DNA from 2 places in the Paenibacillus sp. MER 99-2 genome. Region 1 is predicted to be linked to the other one. Evidence: predicted binding sites of a transcription regulator. Region 1 holds the regulator's gene; the other holds the start of a gene.
What was found. The regulator LexA, encoded in region 1, represses DNA repair genes until DNA is damaged. The targets are predictions, from matches to a motif close to CGAACATATGTTCG.
Positions count from the first base shown of each region.

Region 2: recA (recombinase RecA) is a predicted target of LexA. The motif match lies at 5,828-5,841, and genes of this name have one in related genera.

Region 1 covers NZ_JAMAUZ010000001.1:1,221,708-1,232,914, reverse strand. The annotation lists gene M3636_RS05610 (ABC transporter substrate-binding protein) at 1-1,138, opposite strand, end outside; gene M3636_RS05605 (carbohydrate ABC transporter permease) at 1,207-2,076, opposite strand; gene M3636_RS05600 (ABC transporter permease) at 2,089-3,018, opposite strand; gene M3636_RS05595 (HAD family hydrolase) at 3,599-4,390, opposite strand; gene M3636_RS05590 (hypothetical protein) at 4,419-4,931, opposite strand; gene M3636_RS05585 (DUF896 domain-containing protein) at 5,065-5,274, opposite strand; gene yneA (cell division suppressor protein YneA) at 5,371-5,748, opposite strand; gene lexA (transcriptional repressor LexA) at 6,044-6,670, shown strand; gene M3636_RS05570 (aldehyde dehydrogenase) at 6,779-8,080, opposite strand; gene M3636_RS05565 (hypothetical protein) at 8,379-8,807, opposite strand; gene M3636_RS05560 (MDR family MFS transporter) at 8,982-10,394, opposite strand; gene M3636_RS05555 (TetR/AcrR family transcriptional regulator) at 10,563-11,168, shown strand.
Region 2 covers NZ_JAMAUZ010000008.1:122,025-133,231, forward strand. The annotation lists gene M3636_RS24280 (DUF3243 domain-containing protein) at 51-314, shown strand; gene M3636_RS24285 (DUF3388 domain-containing protein) at 513-1,280, shown strand; gene M3636_RS24290 (helix-turn-helix domain-containing protein) at 1,475-2,509, shown strand; gene M3636_RS24295 (hypothetical protein) at 2,584-2,748, shown strand; gene M3636_RS24300 (YajQ family cyclic di-GMP-binding protein) at 2,908-3,399, shown strand; gene pgsA (CDP-diacylglycerol--glycerol-3-phosphate 3-phosphatidyltransferase) at 3,720-4,307, shown strand; gene M3636_RS24310 (competence/damage-inducible protein A) at 4,414-5,670, shown strand; gene recA (recombinase RecA) at 5,911-6,975, shown strand; gene M3636_RS24320 (regulatory protein RecX) at 7,228-7,968, shown strand; gene rny (ribonuclease Y) at 8,276-9,817, shown strand; gene M3636_RS24330 (TIGR00282 family metallophosphoesterase) at 9,926-10,720, shown strand; gene M3636_RS24335 (stage V sporulation protein S) at 10,838-11,098, shown strand; gene M3636_RS24340 (dipeptidase) at 11,189-11,207, shown strand, end outside.

The DNA of each region.
Region 1 (11,207 bases):
AGTCTATAAATTGCATTGTTGCTTTAAAGTAATCATTATCTTTAATTTTGCCTGAAATCATAACCCCGTTCTCAAGTCTAGAACCAGACATCAGTTGACCCTTCGGACCACCAGGCACGGTAATTTTGGCAATGGAGAAGTTCCCTTCACCTAATGTTTTATTCATGTCATTGCGATGTAGTACAAGGGTTTGCGAGTTACCGTTAATCATAAACGATTTACCAGAGACAAATTTTTGCGTAGCCTGATCATCATCTTGTGTAAAACTTTCTTTGTCCAAAAGTCCCTCAGACACCAACTTGTTAAAGTACGTCAGCATCTCCTTGTACTCTGGTGTTGTTGCAGTATACACAAACTCATCCTGATCTGCCTTATACGTCAAGCCGTTACCAAATCCCCATCCACCTTTTGTTCCAAAACCAGTGGCAGCGATGTTCAATGTGCTGTTGAATTCAAAACGATCGGAGAACGGAACGGAATCCGGATAAATTTCTTTAAGCTTTTTAGCTGCATCATATAACTCTTCCCATGTCGTAGGGATCGCAATATTATTTTTCTCAAACAGATCCGTTCTGACAATCAGTGTATAATCAGGCCAGACTTCTTCATGAAGACCTGGGAGTACATAATATTTTCCATCCTCTTGTCGCAATCCTTCAAGCTCATCTTCCAGTCCCCACTTCTCCACCTTATCCTTAAAGTTAGGCATCATATCAACATAATCACTCACAGGCAGAATCGCACCTGAGGATACAAAGGCTGACTCTTCACCAGGGTATGTTTTTGGAATTACCAAAGGCGCGTCACCAGAACTGATCAGAAGGGATCTTTTCTGAGGATAATCACTCATGGGAACAATCGTTGGATCCAATGTTACGCCCGTTAGCTCCGTTATTTTCTTGATTAATAGCCAATCCTTATTGTACGGATACGATGGATGATCACTATACAGAATTGGAAGTTTGAATGGTTCCGTGGCTTTAAATGTATCGCCGACATTATACGATTCCATCGCGCCTAACGTCTCAGCTTCTACTTTCCCTTCACTGCCACCTCCGCTACTACAGGCTGCCAGTACAACACTCATCATTGTTGCCAAAACCATCTTGCCTACAAGCTTACGTGGTCTGTGTTTCATTTCGTTACCCCCTGCGTGTGGTTTAAGTTCGGCCTTACAATCCAAATGAGAACTATATGCAATTGGGATTATTGTTTAACGGATCCCAACATGATACCGGTTACAAAATATCGCTGAACAAATGGATATATCGTGAGAATCGGTAAGATGGTAAGAACCATCGTAACGGATTTAATGTTTGCGGCAATTTGAGTTAAGTTATCGGCCGAGGCACCCGCTGAAGCGCCACCAGTTGCACCGGCAATCATATTACGCAAATAAATCGTGACGGGAAACAGTTCCTTTTTGTCGAGGTACAAGAATGCGGGAAACCAGGAATTCCAATGACCTACTGCATAAAATAGAACCATTGTTGCCATTACCGCTTTACTCAGCGGCAGTATGATTCTAAGCAAGATGCCATACGTATTCAGTCCATCAATGGCTGCGGCTTCCTCTAACTCCTCCGGCATATTTTCAAAGAATGATTTCATAATTAACATGTTATAGATACTAATTGCACCAGGAACCACAATCGCCCACATCGTGTTGTTGAAACCAAGATAATTGATCAACACATAGTTCGGGATCAACCCTCCGCTAAAGAACATGGTGAACACCGCAAACATGGTTAGAAATTTTCGTCCCATGAGTCTCTTTTTGGAGAGGGCATAGGCAAAGATCGTTGTCATGAACATTGAAATCAGCGTACCAACAACGGTGTAAATGATCGTATTTTTATAATTAGTCCAGAACATGCTGTCTGCGGAAATGGTTTTGTACGTTTCTACATTAAAGCCTCTAGGGAACAAGCTTACCTTGCCTGAGTTAATGTATGACTCACTGCTGAATGATTGCGCTACAACATTAAGGAACGGATATAGCGTAATGAATACAACAAAGATCAGAAAGATGGCGTTAAACACTTTGAACACTTTATAGGATTTAGATTCAATCATGCTGCCCCTCCTCTACCACAAGCTTCGCTGTGTCAGTCTGCGTGAGATTGCGTTAACCGAGAATACCAGTATCAATCCAATGATGGATTCAAATAGTCCAATCGCCGTTGCATAGCTGAAGTTACCTGTTCCCATGCCGACGCGGTATAGATAGGTAGAAATGACATCAGAAGTTTCATATATAAGCGGGTTATACAAGAGCAAAATCTTCTCAAAACCAACAGCTAAGAAATTACCCATGTTCAATATCAGCAAGGTAACAATTGTTGGTAAAATACCTGGGATTGTCACGTGAATCGTTTGTTTCCAACGGTTTGCGCCATCAATGCGTGCTGCTTCGTATAAGGAATCATCAATCGTTGTTAATGCCGCAAGATACAAAATCGCTCCCCAGCCCATGCCCTGCCAGATTTCAGAGGTAATATAGATCGTTCTAAACCACTCAGCTCTCTGCATGAACGGAATGCTCTCACCTGTAAAAAATGAGACTAGACTATTAATAGAACCATTCACTGAGGTCAATTGTAGAATCATACCTGCTACGATTACGATGGACAGAAAATGTGGAAGGTAGGAAGCCGTTTGCACAAATTTTTTGAAACGTTTGCTTTTCACTTCATTCAGCAAAAGAGCAAAAATGATTGGAACCGGAAAAGTAAATAGCAACGCGAGTCCACCTAACATTAACGTATTGCTAAACACTTTCCAGAAGGTTGGATCTTGTATGAACATTTGAAAGTACCTTAGGCCAACCCAAGTTTCTCCAAAGATACTCCCCCCTGGTACAAAACGTCTAAATGCAATAATATTGCCGATCATCGGTCCATATTTGAAAATGATAAGGTAAATAATGGGCAGAATTAACAATGAGTACAACTGCCAGTCCTTGCGGAACATTGCTCCCATTGTTCTAAGCTTGCTCTCTTTACGTAAAGATGTCATCGTTAGTGTGGCTTTAGCTGTTTCAGACTCCATGTGTCATTCACTCCGATCCCTATCTTGATAATGTAACTGAGAACTAATACTTCAATTGCAACTCCCACCTCTTCTTCCTGTTGAAGACATCTTACAGACCAACTTCACCCCCACTACGGAATAAACAAATCACGAATGTAAGCGATATCATTTTGTTGGATAAACGTTGCATCATTTAGACATTTTACCTGGAGAAGATCTGGTACTTTTCAGTTCTACACTCCTATTTGACTGAATCAAAATTATGTAAAGCGCTTACAAAATAAATGAAAATTAATACGGTATATTCAAACTTCACATTAAGACCAAAATTTGAAATAACCATACATTCAGTTTCCATATACTAGTCATACTAGTATGTTAGTTATATTCTAATGCAGGTAAAATATTATTTCAATAACTTTTACAAAAAAAATAAACATTGACTACGCTCTCCATAGCTGCTATTTTCTCCGAAAATATAAAAACATCAATGACCATGCTGGATGGGCTGCCATCTCAACATAAGTCATTGATGTTTGTAAATTACACCACACTGCAAATTTCTTTAAAATGTAGCAATGATCCGTTCCAATTCCGAAAGATGCTTAATCTCATGATCCGGTGTATAGGTTTCTGAGTTCTCTTTGTTCTCACGATTAATCCATACTGACTTAATCCCAGTAGATAGAGCACCTCGGATATCTGTCGTGAGCTTGTCTCCAACCATCATACTCTCTTCAGGTTGAACACCTAATTTGTCCAAAGCATGCTGGAAGATTGAAGGGTCAGGTTTACCTTTACCAAAAGAACCAGAAATAATGATTTCATCAAAGAAAGGCACGATCTCAGGAACGCCATCTAACTTCTCTTGTTGAAGAGCTGGACAACCATTCGTTAAAAGCAAAAGTTTGAACTTTCCTTTAAGATGACTTAACGTATCGATCGTTTCCTCATAGATATGAGGTCTAGATCTACGCTCTGCCCCAAACTGGGATGCCAATCTGTCCGCAAGATCTTGACGGTCTACACCCATTTTCAAGAGACCACGATACCATGAATCTCTACGATACGCAGGCGCAAGCTGCTCTAACTGACGGAACTCAGGTTGATCTCCACCTGTGAAGTTAGCCCATAGACCCTCAAATGGATTAATTCCAATCATCTTGGTGAACGCAAATGTCTCGTAGGATTCATACAGATTCCGTGCTTCATTACGAACAGCTTCTTCAAGTGCAGCCGGATCAACACCCGTCTCTGCCGCAGCTACAAGACAAGTTTCATGGAAAGCTTCTCTGACACTGCGCTCATCCCATAACAATGTATCATCTAGATCGAACAAAATTGCTTTTAACGTCATTACGGTCATCTTCCCCTTTATGCAGTAATTACTTTTTCTCGTAAGTTTCCACAGTAATCTGATGCGACTTGGCAAATCTCAGAAGACGCTCGGTAATCGCATCTGTATCGTAACGATTCAACAATTTAGTGAATACCCATCTCTTACCACGACCGTTGTGCTCAATGACAACTGTACCAGGCTCAATTCGGAACTTCACGATATCGTCAACACCGATTGACCGCTCACGGTTACCTTTAATCGTCGCAATCGTGCTGTTTCCAATCTTAAGGTAAGGACGACGGAGAAGAAAGATTACAGCCAAAAATACGTAAAGCAGCATGGTAACCCAATCCCAAGTTGTCATTGGAGCTTTAACAAGAAATGTACTCATAAATAGATACAGAAACGCAAGTCCAATCAAGAATATAGGGAACAACAGGCTGCGACCTTTAAAAATATCGACACCTGGTGTACCTGAAACTTGTTGACCATTCTTTTTGCGTTGATGATTCAACTGCTTAGAATTTTTGCGAACCGTTCTCTCGAACGAACGAGCCATGAGAATCCCCCTTATTTTGTCTTTGTATCGGCTTACATGACTGTAAACCAAAAGTTCCCCCTTATCTAAAAAAACAGCATTCTCAAAATAACAGTAAGAAACCTAAATATCGTAATGATATCATTAGGTTTCTCTAGTGTTTGAGTTTGCCTTGGCGGCCTTGATGTTTCTCATCATCCACAATTTCAATGGAATCTAACTGTTGTCTGAAATTGCTTCGGATGTTGTTCAAATAAATCTCTCTAAGTTTTGCACGCTCAGCAAGCTCTTCCTCTGATAAACCAGTAGATTTTTGTTTGCGAGCCAATTCGTTAATACGTGCTACTAGGCTATCTATATCCAATCTTGTCCCCTCCAAAATTACAAAGTCATATTAACTTTGACATGATCGGGACGGGTTGTCAAGGTCGGGGGCTGCTGGCTAGTTAGAATCTACTCTTTATTGGGAAATCTGGGGCAAAACCAACACTTGTCCAGCTTGAATTGTAGTCGATTGAAGTTGATTCACTTGTTTAATTGCTTCTATATATACACGCGTATCCATGCTTTCCGGTTTGTAATCTACAGAAATACTCCATAACGTATCTCCCTCAGAAACTGCGATTTTGCCACCGGGCAACAAATCGTTCTCATTCCCAGCAAATACTGTAAGCACTGTACTGCATCCAACAATTATAATGAAAGCCACCAAAGACAGTTTCAAAATCCAGGTTGGCATCTTCAGCTGTGCGAATGATTTCTGGAGATTACCTATGTTAGTCTTAACCGCTTCGGAATTTACTGGTTCATAAATACTTTGATAAGTTGAATATCTCATTAAAAATCGACCTCCAAACGTTTGTTCCTATCTGTTGAAAACAATATAACACGAACATTTGTTTTGTTCAACAACTTTTTCGGAACAATTGTTCGCTTTTTTCTCGCTTTATTTCCGACTTAAATCTTCCCTAGGTTATTCCCTAAGTCACAGGATTTATTATCTATGCTCGAAATTCCATCTTTTTGTAGCAAATTTCTTGATTTTATCCCATTTTATTTAGAACTTATGTTTGTACGAACGGAGGTTCTATGTTATAATTTTCCCAAACGTTACTAAATGGGGTTGATACGGTATGTCGAAGATATCCAGCAGGCAACAGGCTATTCTGGAGTTTATACGCAATGAAGTCCGGTTGAAGGGGTATCCTCCTTCCGTACGGGAAATTGGAGAAGCGGTTGGACTAGCTTCCAGCTCTACGGTTCACGGACATTTGGATCGTTTGGAGAAGAAAGGTCTCATTAGAAGAGACCCAACGAAACCAAGAGCTATCGAATTGTTAAGCCAAGAGGAATCAGAGCACTCCCACCAGTTCGCACACAGCGTTGCTCGCATTCCTGTTGTGGGTAAAGTAACTGCCGGTGTTCCAATCACAGCAACCGAGAACATTGAGGACTACTTCCCTCTTCCTACTCATTATGTAGGCGAACAAAAGGTATTTATGCTTTCTGTTGTTGGGGATAGTATGATTGAAGCAGGTATTGTTAATGGGGACTACGTGATTGTACGTCAGCAGCAAACTGCTGATAACGGTGATATCGTTGTTGCCATGACTGAGGACGACGAAGCTACAGTGAAAACCTTCTATAAGGAGAAGGATCATATTCGTCTTCAGCCGGAGAACGCCACATTTGAACCGCTTCGTTTGAAACATGTTAGCATCTTAGGTAAAGTTATAGGTCTTTTCCGCGATCTTCATTAATAAGATTTGATTTTCAGATTTCAATAATCACACATGAAATGAAATACACAAAGAGGTTGTCCTAATATTTAGGACAACCTCTTTTTTACGTTGCAACTTCCAAGATTATTACTGGGTACGTTTCATAATACTTTTGTGATGGGAGAACACATCAAAACTTTGCTGTCCATGGTACGAACCCATACCACTCTCCCCCACGCCCCCAAATGGCAGGTAATGTGAAGTCATATGCGATAACGTATCATTAATACAGCCTCCACCAAAGGACACTTGGTTCAGAACTTGCTCCTGTAATTGCTCATCTTGTGTGAAGAGATATAGTGCCAATGGTTTAGGCCGACGGACAATCTCATCTAACACGGGGTTAAGATCTTGATAAGTCATAACCGGAAGAATCGGACCAAAAATCTCCTCCTGCATTATGGCTGAACTCCAGTCCACATCACCCAATACAGTAGGCTCAATAAGCAGTTTATCACGCTCAGAACGACCACCAATCAACGCTTTACCATCCTCAAGGAATTTCGACACTCGATCAAAGTTACGGGCATTAACAATATGCGGGAAGTCCGGGTTCTTCATTACATCATTTCCGAATTTGTCCTGAATTTCATCTTGAATTAATGCAATCAATTCATCGTGCACTTGTTCATGTACAAACAAATAATCTGGTGCTACGCAGGTTTGTCCAGCATTGAGGTATTTACCACGTACAATACGTTGAGCCGTAAGCTTCAGATCCGCATCCTTGTGAACAATGACCGGACTTTTGCCCCCCAGTTCCAACGTAACCGGAGTTAGATGTTCAGCAGCAGCTTTCATGACAATACGCCCAACACCAGTGCTACCTGTAAAGAAAATATAATCAAAATGTTCATTCAACAGTTCTGTACTTGTCTCAACTTCACCTTCCATAACTGCAATGTACTCTCTAGGAAATACATCCTGAATCAGATCATTGATCAGACGAGAAACCGTTGGTGTTAATTCAGATGGCTTAATAACGGCACAGTTACCCGCTGCAATCGCTCCAATGAGTGGCCCAAATGCCAGTTGGAATGGATAGTTCCAAGGTGCAATAATTAGCGCAACTCCATACGGTTCTGCGTATATGGTACTTACTCCATCAGGTATCGCTGCAGCTGTAGGTACAGATTTAGGCGTAGCCCACTCCGCTAAATGCTCTAATGCAAAATCTAATTCACCCAGCACGATTCGAATCTCAGATCCGTATGCCTCAGCCTCAGATTTATTCAGATCAGCACGTAATGCATCTAATATGCGTTGCTGATATTTCTCAATTCCTGCTCTTAGTTGCTGAAGAGCATGGATGCGGTATTCAACGTTTTTAGTTTGACCTGTATTAAAAAATGTCCGTTGTTCGGAAACAAGTTGCTTTGCTTGATTCATATTAACATCTCCAATTAATGAGTTTTTTTAATTTTTAAAAATTAAATTGTTCAAAATATAAATGAATTATAACTCATTCATATGAAACTTTCAACATACTTAATACTGTTAAAACATTTGCACAATTATTGAATCACACAGTAAGGATTGAAGCCAATTATGATATTTACACTTATATACTTAACCCGTCTACCAAAAATTTATTTGTTTTTTGATGTCCATATTTGCTTAAATTAATAAAAAAGACCTATCAGCCACAGGCTGTAGGTTGAGTTATCATACACTATTGTACGTGTGGTCATTTCAATAGATCCACGTTCACAGTACCTGACATATTTTGCGCGGATGAAATATTCAGATAATACTCTCCAGTTGACCACGCCTCTTCACTAGAAAACGTATGGATCCCACCATCTGCTGGAACCGTGCCAGACATTGGCGCATGACCCGAGATCGTCCCCTGGTTTATGGTAAACGTAAACGGCTTCGAGCCTGAGTTTATAAAATCTATTTTTACCTGATTAAACTCTGTAGGAACACTAATCAGTTTGGTAGATGAAGTACCTGCGAGAGCCTCCCCCTTAAGAATATGTATGCTATGAGAAGTTGTATTGAATTGCTTTTCACTGACTGATTCTTTATTGAAACTCGAAATAGATGATCGTAGACCTACTATAATACCTATTACAACTATCATGGCTACTACTAATGGTAAAATGAATTTCATGAGTTCCCCCAAAAATCTAGAATTATACTTATTGTTACATATTAAAATATAACCTACATAAAATTATAAGTAAACTTTATAAAATATTGTAGGAATATACATTCATTATTTATAGTGGACTAATGCAGATAAAACAAAAAAGTCGCCGATTGGCGACATGATACAATCTGAATATCATTTTTTAACGTTTGACTTAAGTAACAAACTGAAGAGGGCTCCACCTATCGCTACGCTTGCGGCTAGTAAGAATGTATCTGCATAAGCTGTCATCGTTTCGGCAATAGGTTGTCTTGAACTTTCTACGCCCGATATTCTCGATCGGAGGGCAAGAAATTGCCCCAATCCAGCAATCGACAGAGGAATGATGAGGTTAGCGCTGGCTGATGTCAGAGGTGTAACACGATTGACGGATTCAGATGGAGCTGATTGCAAAATATACGTATTCAACGACATCATACATAGCCCCATTCCAATGCCAAGTAATCCAACAATACCTCCAATAACTAAACCGTTGGCTTCAGCAGAAATTTGCGACAGGATCATTAGAGCCAACCCTATGATTCCTAACCCCGAGCTTGCAAGTGGTCGAATCCCCACACGATCGAACAATCTTCCTCCTATTGGCATGAGTAGACCTGAAGTTACCGCCAACATGCTCATAACAATTCCAGCATCGAGAGGACTATAACCCCTGAAGTGTTGTAAATATTGTGGAATAAATACAATGGAACCATTTAGCGCGATGTATTGTATCCAACTTACAACCATTCCTCTTCGAAAGCGAGTTTCTCTGAAAGCACGGAGCTCTAATAAAGGGTTCGGATGTTTCGTTTCATGAAACCACAACCATACTAATAGAGAAACACCTACTAATCCCATTCCCCACACGATCCAGGTATCCAAATTCAAATTAATGCTTAACGCCAGTAACACAAATGATGTTGGAGCTATGAGCAGTCCAACAACATCTAAGCTTGTGCTGTTTGTTTCAGTCTTTTGTACCGAATCTTCCTTTAAAAGAAAACGTAGAATTAAACTAATCGTTATAAGGCCTATGGGGAGGTTAATCCAGAAAATCCAATGCCAACTGATAAATTCAAGCAGCCAACCGGACAGTATGGGTCCTGAGGCTGGTGCTATCAACATAGGTATACCTAACATCCCCATCACTTGGCCTTTTCGATCTGCTGGCGCCAAACGAAAGATCATTGCCATACCCATCGGTTGGATCATGCCTCCCCCTAAACCTTGCACAATTCTATAGATGATTAATTGATTAACATCCTGAGCCATAGCACATAATAACGATCCTAAAACAAACAAAATAACAGTATACAGAAAGGCTCTCCCTGAACCAAATCTGTCCGAAAACCAACCAGCCAATGGTATAGTCACTGACATAGCTAGCATGTATCCGGTAATAACCCATTGAAGGGTTTCAAAGGGTACATTAAATCCCTCACTCAAACTTGGAATAGCCACATTCATAGCTGTGCTATTGACCATAACCATCATCATGCCTGGAATAATAGCCAAGAGAGCAAGGATGAGTGCTCTGTTTTCTTTTTTAGGTATCGATTTATTCATGTTTCCTTCCCCCTTATTGAACATCGTGTTGAATAACTTTGTCTTGAGCCATTATAATGTCAAAGTAATCAATTACAATGACCATCAACTTTCGATATGTTCAATAATCAACACTCAGCATCATTGTGATTAATAAATACTGATTTTTTTGTATTTCAGGAGGAAGTCATGAACGCTAAAATGGATCGCCGAAGTATACGCACGCGCGAGATTCTTAGGGAATCTTTGTTTGATATGGCATCTAATAAACCGCTGGAGAACATTACGGTGAAAGAGCTCACTGATCAAGCAGGGTTAAATAGGGGTACATTTTATGTGCAGTATCAGGACATGAACGATTTTCTGGAACAGCTTAAAAATGAAATTTTAGAGGAATACCACAGTATCATTAAGAAACTAGGGTATCATAATGGAGGGCGAGAGCCATTTGTTGATCCACCTGTCGGATTTATTCGTCCTTTTGAATTTGTCCAACAACACGAACGTTTCTTTCGAATTTTCATGGGTTCAGTAGATTCAACAGGGTTCGCGAAGCAAATGTCCGAACTTATAAAAAATCAATTTCAATCCACTTATTTAATGAAGCATCGCCATCTCAAACCAACTGACATACCTGTCAAGCAGCTCTATTTATTCTCCTATTTGGCTTCAGCATATATTGGTTCGTTACAGCTTTGGATACAACGGGATTTTGATTTATCCCCGAGCGAAATGGCTATTTTATTTTCCAATATTTCCAGACTCGGGTCGGCTGGTTTGGAGTTCAAAGATTAACTTGTCTTTCGCAAGAATATTCAGCATCAAAAAATACCC
Region 2 (11,207 bases), on a different contig from region 1:
ATTACAACTGTTGATTTTAAATCTCATGCGTCAGCTAAGGAGGATTTATCATGTCAACAGAAAAAACAGTGGTCTCTAACTTTGACACTTGGAAGAAGTTTTTGGGTGATCGCGTACTGCAAGCAGAGAAGATGGGGATGAGTGAAGACACCATTAACAAACTTGCCTACGAGATCGGTGACTTTCTGGATGAGAAAGTCGACCCGGCGAACCATTCCAACCGGGCATTGAAGGAACTATGGGATGTCGGCGATGCAGATGAGCGTCGTACGATCGCGTGCCTGATGGTCAAACTGGCCAAACAAAACGCATAAGTTTCACAGATGGAGAGCTCCCGCAAGGGGGCTTTTCTCTAATGATTACAGACTGATTACAGACCTGTTCTTGTAATTCATTTTCATTTTATATATCATTAACGTGACCCATTTTTAGAAGATGACTCAGATTGCTGTCTTAAGGACGCGTTCTGTTGCTGTCGAATAATGTGGAATAATGCATTACGGGGTGTTCAAATGGAATCTAAACAATGGTATATGGAATATAAAATACATAAGAACAGACCCGGCCTGTTGGGGGATATTGCCTCCATGCTGGGGATGCTTGAAGTGAATATATTGACCATTAATGGTGTTGAGGGCAAAACTCGTGGTATGCTTCTTGAATCGGATGATGATGAGAAGATTCGTCTATTAGGCGAGATGCTCGCTAAAGTTAACAGCATTACCGTGTCAGCTTTGCGCCAACCGAAGCTAGTTGATATACTGGCTGTTCGTCATGGTCGATATATCGACCGTGATTCGGATGATCGCAAAACATTTCGTTTTACTCGCGATGAACTTGGGTTACTGGTGGACTTTTTGGGTGAAGTATTTAAGAGGGAAGGTAATCAGGTTATCGGGTTACGCGGTATGCCGCGTGTAGGTAAAACGGAATCCATTATTGCGGGTAGTGTGTGTGCGATGAAACGATGGACGTTTGTTTCGTCGACCCTTCTTCGTCAGACCATAAGGAGTCAACTATCCGAGGATGAAATGAACCCAAACAATGTATTTATCATCGATGGCATTGTTAGTACGATTCGTTCGAGTGAACGACACTATAACTTGTTACAGGATATCATGACGATGCCAAGCACCAAGGTTATTGAGCATCCAGATATTTTTGTACAGGAATCCGAGTATGATTATAATGATTTTGACATTATCATCGAGCTTCGGAACAATCCAGGCGAAGAAATTATTTATGATACGTTTACGGCCAGCTACACCGATGAACTGTAAGGCTGCGTGAAAGATCATGAAATAGATTAGCACCAACTAGAGCATTTTGCACAATCCGAAAGATCAACTATCAAACCAATGGGATTTAGGCGGGACTCCGTTTCCCGTCTAGATCTTGTACCCTTGAGCATGTGGGATCGAATGATGCAAAATGCTGACTACAGAGAAAAAGAAAAACTGAAGGAGGAGATGGCATGTCTGAACTGGGTCAGCAGTTGAGAGAGGCCCGGCTGCAAAAAGGGATGAGTCTTGACGACGTACAGGAAATGACTAAAATTCGCAAAAGGTACTTGGAGGCAATAGAAGCAGGGGATTATAAGGTGCTTCCTGGTAGCTTCTATGTGCGTGCGTTCATTAAAACCTATGCGGAAACGGTTGGACTGAACCCTGATGAGCTGTTAGAGGGTCACAAAAAGGATGTACCGGCAGAGGAAACTGAAGCGACAATGGAGCCTGTTATTCAGAAGCGTTCCAGTCGTCCGGTCGAGCGGAACAATCGTTGGATGTCAGTTGCTCTTATGTGGACATTCCCGTTATTAATCGTTGTATTGCTCTATGCCTTTTGGTCTTCGAACAAGGGTGGGGATGAAACTCCAAGTCTGGATGATACAAAGATTACGGATAGTCAGCAACAACCTGATGATAAGCCAGATCAGCCTGCGGATAACGGACAGGCGGCTAATCCGCCATCTACGGAAACAGGTGGGGATGAAGGTGCTGCTGGTGGTAACGGTGGAGGTCAGGAAGGTGCCGGGGAGACAGGTGAACAAACCGATAATTCTGAAGGCCAAACGCCAGGCGACACGGAGGAGGAGCCTACTACTCCACCTACAGGGGTAGCTGTGACTGAGGATGGCAAATCAGGCAATATTACGAACTTCAAAGTAAGTGGAAGTGCAGGACAGCCTGTGACTGTAACGATTAATGCTACAGGCGAGAGCTGGCTTGAGGTATATAAAGGTGAAAATTCCAGTGGCGAAAAATTGCAGTTCGGTATGACTGCGGATGGTAATTCATTTACGTTTAATTTGGATGGCACAGGTCTTTACATTAAATCTGGTCGTGCCTCTGCGACGACGATTGAGGTAGGCGGACAGGTGGTAACTGACGGTAAAGCCACGAATCGGATCCGTTTGCAGCTTGGGGATGACAGTGCTGCAACCACAACGACGGATAGCGTAGGCGCTACATCAACGGATGAAAGCGAAGGTACAGCCACTGGCGAATAACCGAAGTCACTGCGGGGGACACTAACGTTGTCTTAACTTGCAGTTTAATCTTCGGTGAAGCGAGGTGGAAGGCTATGACAGTCAGCTGGATCGTAACAGGTTTAGGGATTATTGTCAGCCTCCTGGGGTATTATTTAACCCCGAGCGCTTGGGGTTACGGAATTTTGGGGTTTGGACTTGCGCATGTGATTTTGGGTGTGCTTGATATGTTCAGACAACCGAACCGCAGCAGGTATTAGGCTATTAGGCAACAGCACGGAAAAGCATTTTTGATCAGCCAACTATGGAGGATCAAGAATGCTTTTTCTATTCCATATCAGCTCTAAAATTAGACTTTTCATTAGGGTATCCTCTATAATGTTACACAGAACATTATGATAACTGAAAGGGTGACCGGTTTGAGTTCAGAAAATTCATTTGATATCGTGTCCAAGATGGACTTGCAGGAACTGACTAATGCCGTAACACAAACGGAAAAGGAAATAGGCACACGTTATGATTTCAAGGGCAGCAAGAGTAGCTTGAAATTGGACAAGGATGCGTTAACCATCGTGTCGGATGACGAGACGAAGCTTAAGTCTGTCATTGATGTGTTGCAATCGAAGATGGCTAAACGAGGACTTCCCCTGAAGAACATTGATTATGGCAAAGTGGAACCAGCTTCCTCAGGGACTGTTCGTCAACGTCTGAGCTTTAAACAAGGCATTGACCAGGATATTGCTAAGAAAATCAATATTTTGATCCGTGATTCCAAGATGAAAGTGAAGAGCCAGATTCAGGGTGATCAACTACGGGTAACTGGAAAAAGTAAGAATGATTTGCAAGCGGTAATGCAAATGTTGAATGGTGCCAATCTACCATTAGATCTGCAGTATACCAACTTTAAATAAGCCAGGCGTTCAGGACGCTTGAAATTCACAGGCGTTTTTTGACACTATAATGGGCGTATATTATACTAAGTGTGCATTGCTGGCAATCAATCATATTAGCCCAGTCATCATCGTTTGCTGACTTTGTGATAAGCAGTACATTTTCTGGAAGTCACCGGAACGTTTAAAACGCATTTACGTTTGAACGGTGGACTTTATTTTTGCGTTTTTACATAGTGAGGCATTTTGCTGAAGTGACTGTACGAATTACAGGTTTCGATGATGTCCTGGGATAAAGATGAGTGTTTGGAGTTATTGGAGGATAAGAGGGAGGGCGTCTTGTGAATTTACCCAACCGGATTACGCTTGCACGAATTTGCTTAATCCCTTTTTTGATGGTGTTTCTGCTCGTGGATTTTCCATTTTATCCAGAGCCGTTGCAGCTTGGAAGCTTCTCGCTTCCTTATAATCAATTGATTGCGGCTGTCATTTTTGTCATTGCAGCAAGTACAGACGGAATCGATGGTTACTTGGCGCGCAAGAACAATATGGTCACTAATCTAGGCAAGTTGCTTGATCCTTTGGCGGACAAGCTGTTAGTGACTGCTGTACTCATTTCGCTCGTGGAAATGGGCAAGTTAGATTCCTGGATCGCTGTCGTAATCATTAGCCGTGAATTTGCAGTAACAGGTCTTCGCCAGATTGCATTGCTCGATGGATCTGTTGTAGCGGCAAGCAATTGGGGCAAGCTAAAAACCGTTGTGCAAATTGTAGCTATTGTATTACTTCTGCTGAATAATTTCCCGTTCTCTTACACGGGGATTCACGTGGATGTTATCGCAGTGTGGGCTGCAGCGATTATAACGATCTGGTCAGGAATTGATTATTTCATTAAAAACAAAAATTTGCTTAATTTATCAAAAGCGTAATCGTTCCGGAAAACGGGTAATTTAGAAGGAACAATTAGTACTAAGGGCAATAGGAAAACATCCTATTGCCCTTTGAATACTCACAGCGTGTACAGGAGGATACAGAATGAAGGCAGAAATCATTGCGGTTGGCACAGAGCTATTGCTTGGACAGATTGTGAATACCAATGCCAGATATTTGTCTCGCGAATTAGCCGCGATCGGAATTGATGTATATTTCCAAACAGTTGTTGGAGACAATCTAAGTCGCCTTAGTGAAGCGATCCGCATTGCTCAGGGTCGTGCAGATGTAATTTTATTTTCCGGTGGCATTGGGCCAACACAGGATGATCTTACGAAGGATGCTTTGGCTGAAGTATTAGGTCGTAAGCTGCATATAGATCGACTAGCGATGGACAAAATAGAAGGCTTTTTCAGGGATCGCAATGTTACTATGACCGAGAATAATCGTCGTCAGGCTATTGTTATCGAAGGGGGAACGCCTCTAGCTAACGAGACGGGGCTTGCAGCGGGAAATGCCATCTCGGACAATGGAAAACATTATGTTGTTATGCCTGGACCGCCTAAAGAGCTGATTCCGATGTTTGAGCAGGAGGTTAAGCCATGGCTCTTCCAGCATGTTCTGACAGAAGAGATGCCGATCTATTCCAGAATGCTGAAGTTTGCAGGTATAGGGGAGTCGGCGTTGGAGGATCGTCTGCTTGATCTGATCGACGGACAGACGGATCCTACAATTGCACCGTACGCAAGCGAAGGGGAGGTTACCGTGCGTGTCTCTACCAAAGCACCTAATGAGGGAGAAGCGAAGGTGAAGCTGGATGCGATGGAAGTTCAGATTCGTGAGCGTTTGCCAGAGCATCTGTACGCTAGTGACGATGTGCCTATTGAGTATACGATTGTTACGATGATGGCTGATATGGGGCTGACTCTTAGTGCTGCTGAGAGCTGTACAGGTGGGCTTGTCATGCAGAGCCTGACATCAATTCCTGGCAGTGCTGCAATTCTCAAAGGCGGAATTGTATGTTACTCCAATGAGATGAAAGAAAAACTGCTGAACGTTCCTCATGATTATCTGGAGGGGGAAGATGCACCCGGAGCGGTAAGTCCTGAAGTTGCTAAAGTATTGGCAGAGCAGGTGCGCATGATTGGTGATGCTAATTTCGGACTAGCTGTTACAGGTGTCGCAGGGCCTGGGTATTCTGAGCGTAAGCCCCCAGGGCTCGTCTTCATTGCTCTAGCCGAACGCGGCAAAGAGACGGAAATTCATGAACTGCGTATTAACGGTAATCGGGAAACGGTTCGCATCCGTTCAACCAAGTCTATCTTGTATCGATTGTGGCGCAAGCTGGTTGAACTAGATTAGTTCTTCCGCTTGGTTTGCTTTTACAGTGCAAAACAAGTATACTTTTAACAGACGGAAGAACCGTAGAATCAGGCGTAGTAGCCTTGTTTACGGTTCTTTTTTCTGTTTAATTCCAGGTTTGCTTGAGGAAGAGGCGCCTCGGCCTTGATAAAAAAAACGAATGTATGTTCGAAAAAAAGCTTGGCAAACGTGTTAAAACAAGGTATCATTATCTTATAAACAGTAAAGGGTGTGAGCATATTGTCAGACCGTCGTGCCGCGCTTGATATGGCGCTCCGTCAAATAGAGAAGCAATTTGGTAAAGGATCCATCATGAAACTGGGTGAGTCGACTCACATGCAAGTGGAAATTATCCCCAGTGGTTCCTTGGCTCTGGATATTGCATTAGGAACAGGCGGCTTGCCTAAAGGCCGGATTGTTGAAATATATGGACCTGAATCTTCTGGTAAAACAACTGTAGCACTCCATGCGATTGCTGAAGTGCAAAAAGTAGGAGGACAAGCTGCATTCATCGATGCCGAGCATGCTCTTGATCCTCAATATGCAAGTAAACTTGGTGTTAACATTGATGAATTGCTTCTGTCTCAGCCAGACACGGGTGAGCAAGGGCTTGAAATTGCAGAAGCACTCGTTCGCAGTGGAGCTGTGGACATTATCGTTATTGACTCCGTTGCTGCATTGGTACCAAAAGCTGAAATTGAAGGCGAAATGGGAGATTCTCACGTTGGTTTGCAGGCACGTCTGATGTCACAGGCGTTGCGTAAATTGTCGGGTGCGATCAGCAAATCCAAAACAATCGCAATCTTCATTAACCAGCTTCGTGAAAAAGTTGGGGTTATGTTTGGTAACCCTGAAACAACACCTGGTGGTCGTGCCTTGAAATTCTACTCCACAGTTCGATTGGATGTTCGTCGGATTGAAAGTATCAAATCAGGCAATGACATTATCGGTAACCGTACACGTGTAAAAGTTGTTAAGAATAAAGTAGCACCACCGTTTAAACAAGCTGAAGTGGATATCATGTACGGTGAGGGTATCTCTAGAGAAGGTAGTATCATTGATATCGGTACAGAACTAGATATCGTTAACAAAAGTGGTGCATGGTATTCCTATGAGGGCGAGCGTCTGGGACAAGGTCGTGAAAATGCGAAGCAATTCATGAAAGAGCACAAAGAAATTGCTCAAGTAATTGAACAAAAAATTCGTGAAGCAAGCAATTTAACGACGCTAGTTCCTGCTCCAACAACTGAGGATCAGCAAAAAGAAGAAGCAGAAGAACAAGAATTGTTTGAAATTAACGAGTAATTTACTGAACTCCTGAGGCTTGTCTGATTGTGACTTGACTGTGCTCAGGAAATAGGTTTGTGGCTCGCATTGTCCAACAGCCTCTGTCCCATGGGACAGAGGCTGTTGGCACGCTAACTCTATAAGATAAGGTCGGGCTGAATTCCCGGCCTTTTATCATAATATCTGATCTCCTGTAGAGAGCAGAGCTATATAAGTTCAACTAAACTTCTTTAGTTGAACCTATATATCAACGATGAAAGGAGATTAAGAATGGACAAATATGATGAGGATTTATTTGAAGAAGCAGAGTTAACGGGGTTATCTCAATTTCCGGATCATGAGGAGCTGACCATTACCCGGGTTGAGCGGTTGCTGAAAGGGCGAGTCGCGCGATATCGGATCGAGTTCGGGATGTACTCAATGACTGTTCTGGAAGATGTAATGATTAAGTATCGGTTGACCCGAGGTAACACATTTGTAAAAAAGGATCTTGAGGAAATTGTTGTGGCTGATGAGCGTCAGCAGACGTATGTTCAGTCTTTGCGATATCTCGAATTCAAGCCACGTACACGTCATGAACTAAGCCAGCGCTTGCGCCAGAAGCAGTTTGCACCTCCGCTAATTGAAGAGGTGCTAGATCGGCTGGAGCAGGAAAAATTGATTGATGATGAAGCATTTGCGAAGGAATGGACACGTCAGCGTATGGAGGGTCAGCGGAAGGGAAAACTGTGGATAAGGCAAGAACTTCGTCAGAAGGGTATTGCCAATGATCTAATTGCTGAAGCTTTGGAAACTGTGAGTGGGGATACAGAATTTGAGACTGCTTTGACCGCAGGGCGGAAGAAGTGGAACCAAGTCAAAGGCGACATTTCTGAGAAAAAACGCAAAACACTTCCTTTTCTGATGCGGCGTGGTTTTCCGATGGATATGGTGCGTCGTGTCGTTAATTGTTTAATTGAAGAAACTGAGGCTAAAGACCCTGATGATGACGACGCTTTACTGTGGGATTAGGAGACAGGACACTCTATGTCGCATTCTCTTGACAATTTCTTTCGTCAAATACTAAAATGGACATGAGTCTTATTGAAATGGAAACCCTTTTTCCTTCCAAAAAAGCGGTTTCGGTTCTTAAGATTTCAATCATTCATGATTATGGGTTCGCTTGAGAGCGGATAGTACGTGGTGAACATGTACACTTGAAATGAAAATCGGCGGGGGATCGCCGTAGGTAATCTTTATTCCCAAACATATGTAAGGCTTGAAAACTGAAAATTGACCCAAGGAATGCCTTGGAGGAATCAACGAGGAGGTGAACAGTATGTACACTGCAATCATGATCGCTCTCGTTGTAGCCGCGCTATTCATTGGGTTCGGAGTAGGATATTTTATTCGCAAATCTCTTGCAGAGGCTAAAATCTCTAGTGCGGAACAAGCTGCCGTACAAATCGTGGAGAACGCGAAAAAAGAGGCAGAGGCACTGAAGAAAGAAACGGTGCTTGAAGCGAAGGATGAAATTCATCGCATTCGCGCCGAGGCTGAAAAAGACACTCGTGAACGTCGGAATGAAATTCAACGACAAGAAAGACGATTGTTGCAAAAAGAAGAGTCGCTGGATAAAAAGATGGAATCACTCGAACGTAAAGAAGAGCAAGTGGCTAACAAAGAGAAACGTATTGATGAGACACAGCAGCAAATTGAAATGATCTACAAAAACCAGGTGACTGAATTGGAGCGTATATCCAATCTCACCATGGAAGATGCACGCAGTATCATACTGTCCAACGTAGAACAGGAAGTTCGTCACGAGACGGCTCAAATGATCAAGGACATCGAACAGCAGGCGAAAGAAGAGGCGGACAAGAAATCTCGCGAGATTATTACGCTTGCTATCCAACGTTGTGCGGCTGATCACGTTGCGGAAACAACAGTATCTGTTGTGACATTGCCGAATGAAGAAATGAAAGGCCGGATTATCGGTCGTGAAGGACGTAACATCCGTGCGCTTGAAACCCTTACGGGAATTGACCTCATTATCGATGATACGCCAGAAGCAGTTATTCTGTCGGGCTTTGACCCGATCCGTCGTGAGATTGCTCGTACTGCCCTTGAGAAATTGGTGGCAGATGGACGAATCCACCCGGCACGTATTGAAGAGATGGTTGAGAAATCTCGTAAAGAAGTGGACGAGCGTATCCGTGAATACGGTGAGCAGGCAACCTTTGAAGTTGGCGTACATGGATTGCACCCAGACTTGATCAAAATTTTGGGACGACTGAAGTTCCGTACAAGTTATGGTCAGAATGTCTTGAAACATTCCATGGAAGTGGCTTACTTGACTGGGCTGATGGCTGGCGAACTCGGAGAAGACGTAACGCTGGCAAGACGTGCAGGTCTATTGCATGACATCGGTAAAGCGCTGGATCACGAAGTGGAAGGATCACACGTCGAAATTGGCGTGGAACTGGCGAAGAAATACAAAGAACATCCTGTAGTAATCAACAGTATCGCTTCCCATCATGGGGATTGCGAAGCGACTTCGGTTATTGCGATGTTGGTTGGCGCAGCAGATGCGCTCTCCGCAGCAAGACCGGGTGCACGCCGCGAAACACTGGAAACGTATATCAAACGACTGGAGAAACTGGAAGAGATTTCAGAATCGTTCGAAGGTGTCGAGAAATCGTACGCTATCCAAGCTGGACGCGAAGTTCGTGTTATGGTACAGCCTGAGAAGATCGACGATGCTGAGGCATTCCGTCTCGCACGTGACATTACGAAGATGATCGAGAATGAACTCGATTATCCAGGTCACATCAAAGTCACCGTTATTCGGGAAACCCGTGCGGTTGAATACGCAAAATAGAGTATTTTGGGAAAAGTGGCCGCAGTGATGGGCCACTTTTCCTGTTGATAACCAAGTATTGCAAGTGTCAGAATCTGAAGTTTTGTAGGGAATGAAGGAGGCAGTACCATGAAAGTTCTGTTTATTGGTGATATTGTAGGTAACGTTGGGCGGAAAGCATTGAAGGAAAATCTTCCGTACCTAAAAAATAAATATAAACCACATGTCATTATTGTGAATGGTGAAAATGCAGCCGCAGGTCGAGGAATTACTGGTGCAATTGCTAACGAATTTTTCAATTGGGGCGTGCATGGAATCACCCTCGGTAACCATACATGGGATAACAAGGACATTTTTGATTTTATAGATGATGAACCACGTATGATTCGCCCAGCGAACTTCCCTCCGGGCACACCAGGAAGAGGGTATACGGTGGTCAAAGGCGAGGGTAAGGAACTTGCCATCGTTAACTTGCAAGGTCGGACTTTCCTACCTGCACTGGACTGCCCATTCCGTGTAGCTGATGAAATTGTAGATGAGCTACGTCAGGATTATAAATGTATTCTCGTGGATATGCATGCTGAAGCCACTTCGGAGAAAATCGCGATGGGATGGCACCTTGATGGACGTGCGTCTCTTGTCGTAGGTACACATACTCATGTACAGAGTAATGATGATCGTATTTTGCCAGGTGGAACTGCTTATCTGACAGATGCCGGTATGGTTGGACCACGTGACGGAATTCTTGGTATGGAGCGTGAAGCGGTTCTCCGTAAGTTCTATACACAACTGCCTGTGCGCTTTGTCGTAGACGACGGCAAATGGCATTTTCACGGCGTGATGGTTGAGATTGATGAATCTACAGGTGCAGCAACACGAATTGAAAAAATCCGCCTGACAGAAGACGAGTGGCGCATGGAATAGGGGCAATGTCCCATTTTGCAAGGAAACCCGTCTAAAAAGAAGGAATTTTTTTGCCTCCCGCGAATAACATCTAGTAAGTGGAAACAAACATTCAACATTCCCAGGGAGGTACTTACCATGGAAGTATTAAAAGTTTCAGCAAAGTCCAATCCCAATTCCGTAGCCGGCGCACTTGCAGGAGTTCTTCGTGAACGTGGAAATGCTGAACTGCAGGCCATTGGAGCGGGAGCACTGAACCAAGCCATTAAAGCGGTAGCGATAGCCCGGGGATTTGTAGCACCAAGCGGAGTTGACTTGATTTGTATTCCAGCTTTTACAGACATTGTGATTGACGGTGAGGATCGAACGGCCATTAAGCTGATTGTGGAGCCCAGATAATACATGCATTCTTAGCATGAACCTGTTTACGAAGTAGACAGGTTTTTTGCGTTCTATTCGCTACATTAGCGTGGAAGAGGGGGAATTGGTATGAAGGAATGGCTCATCG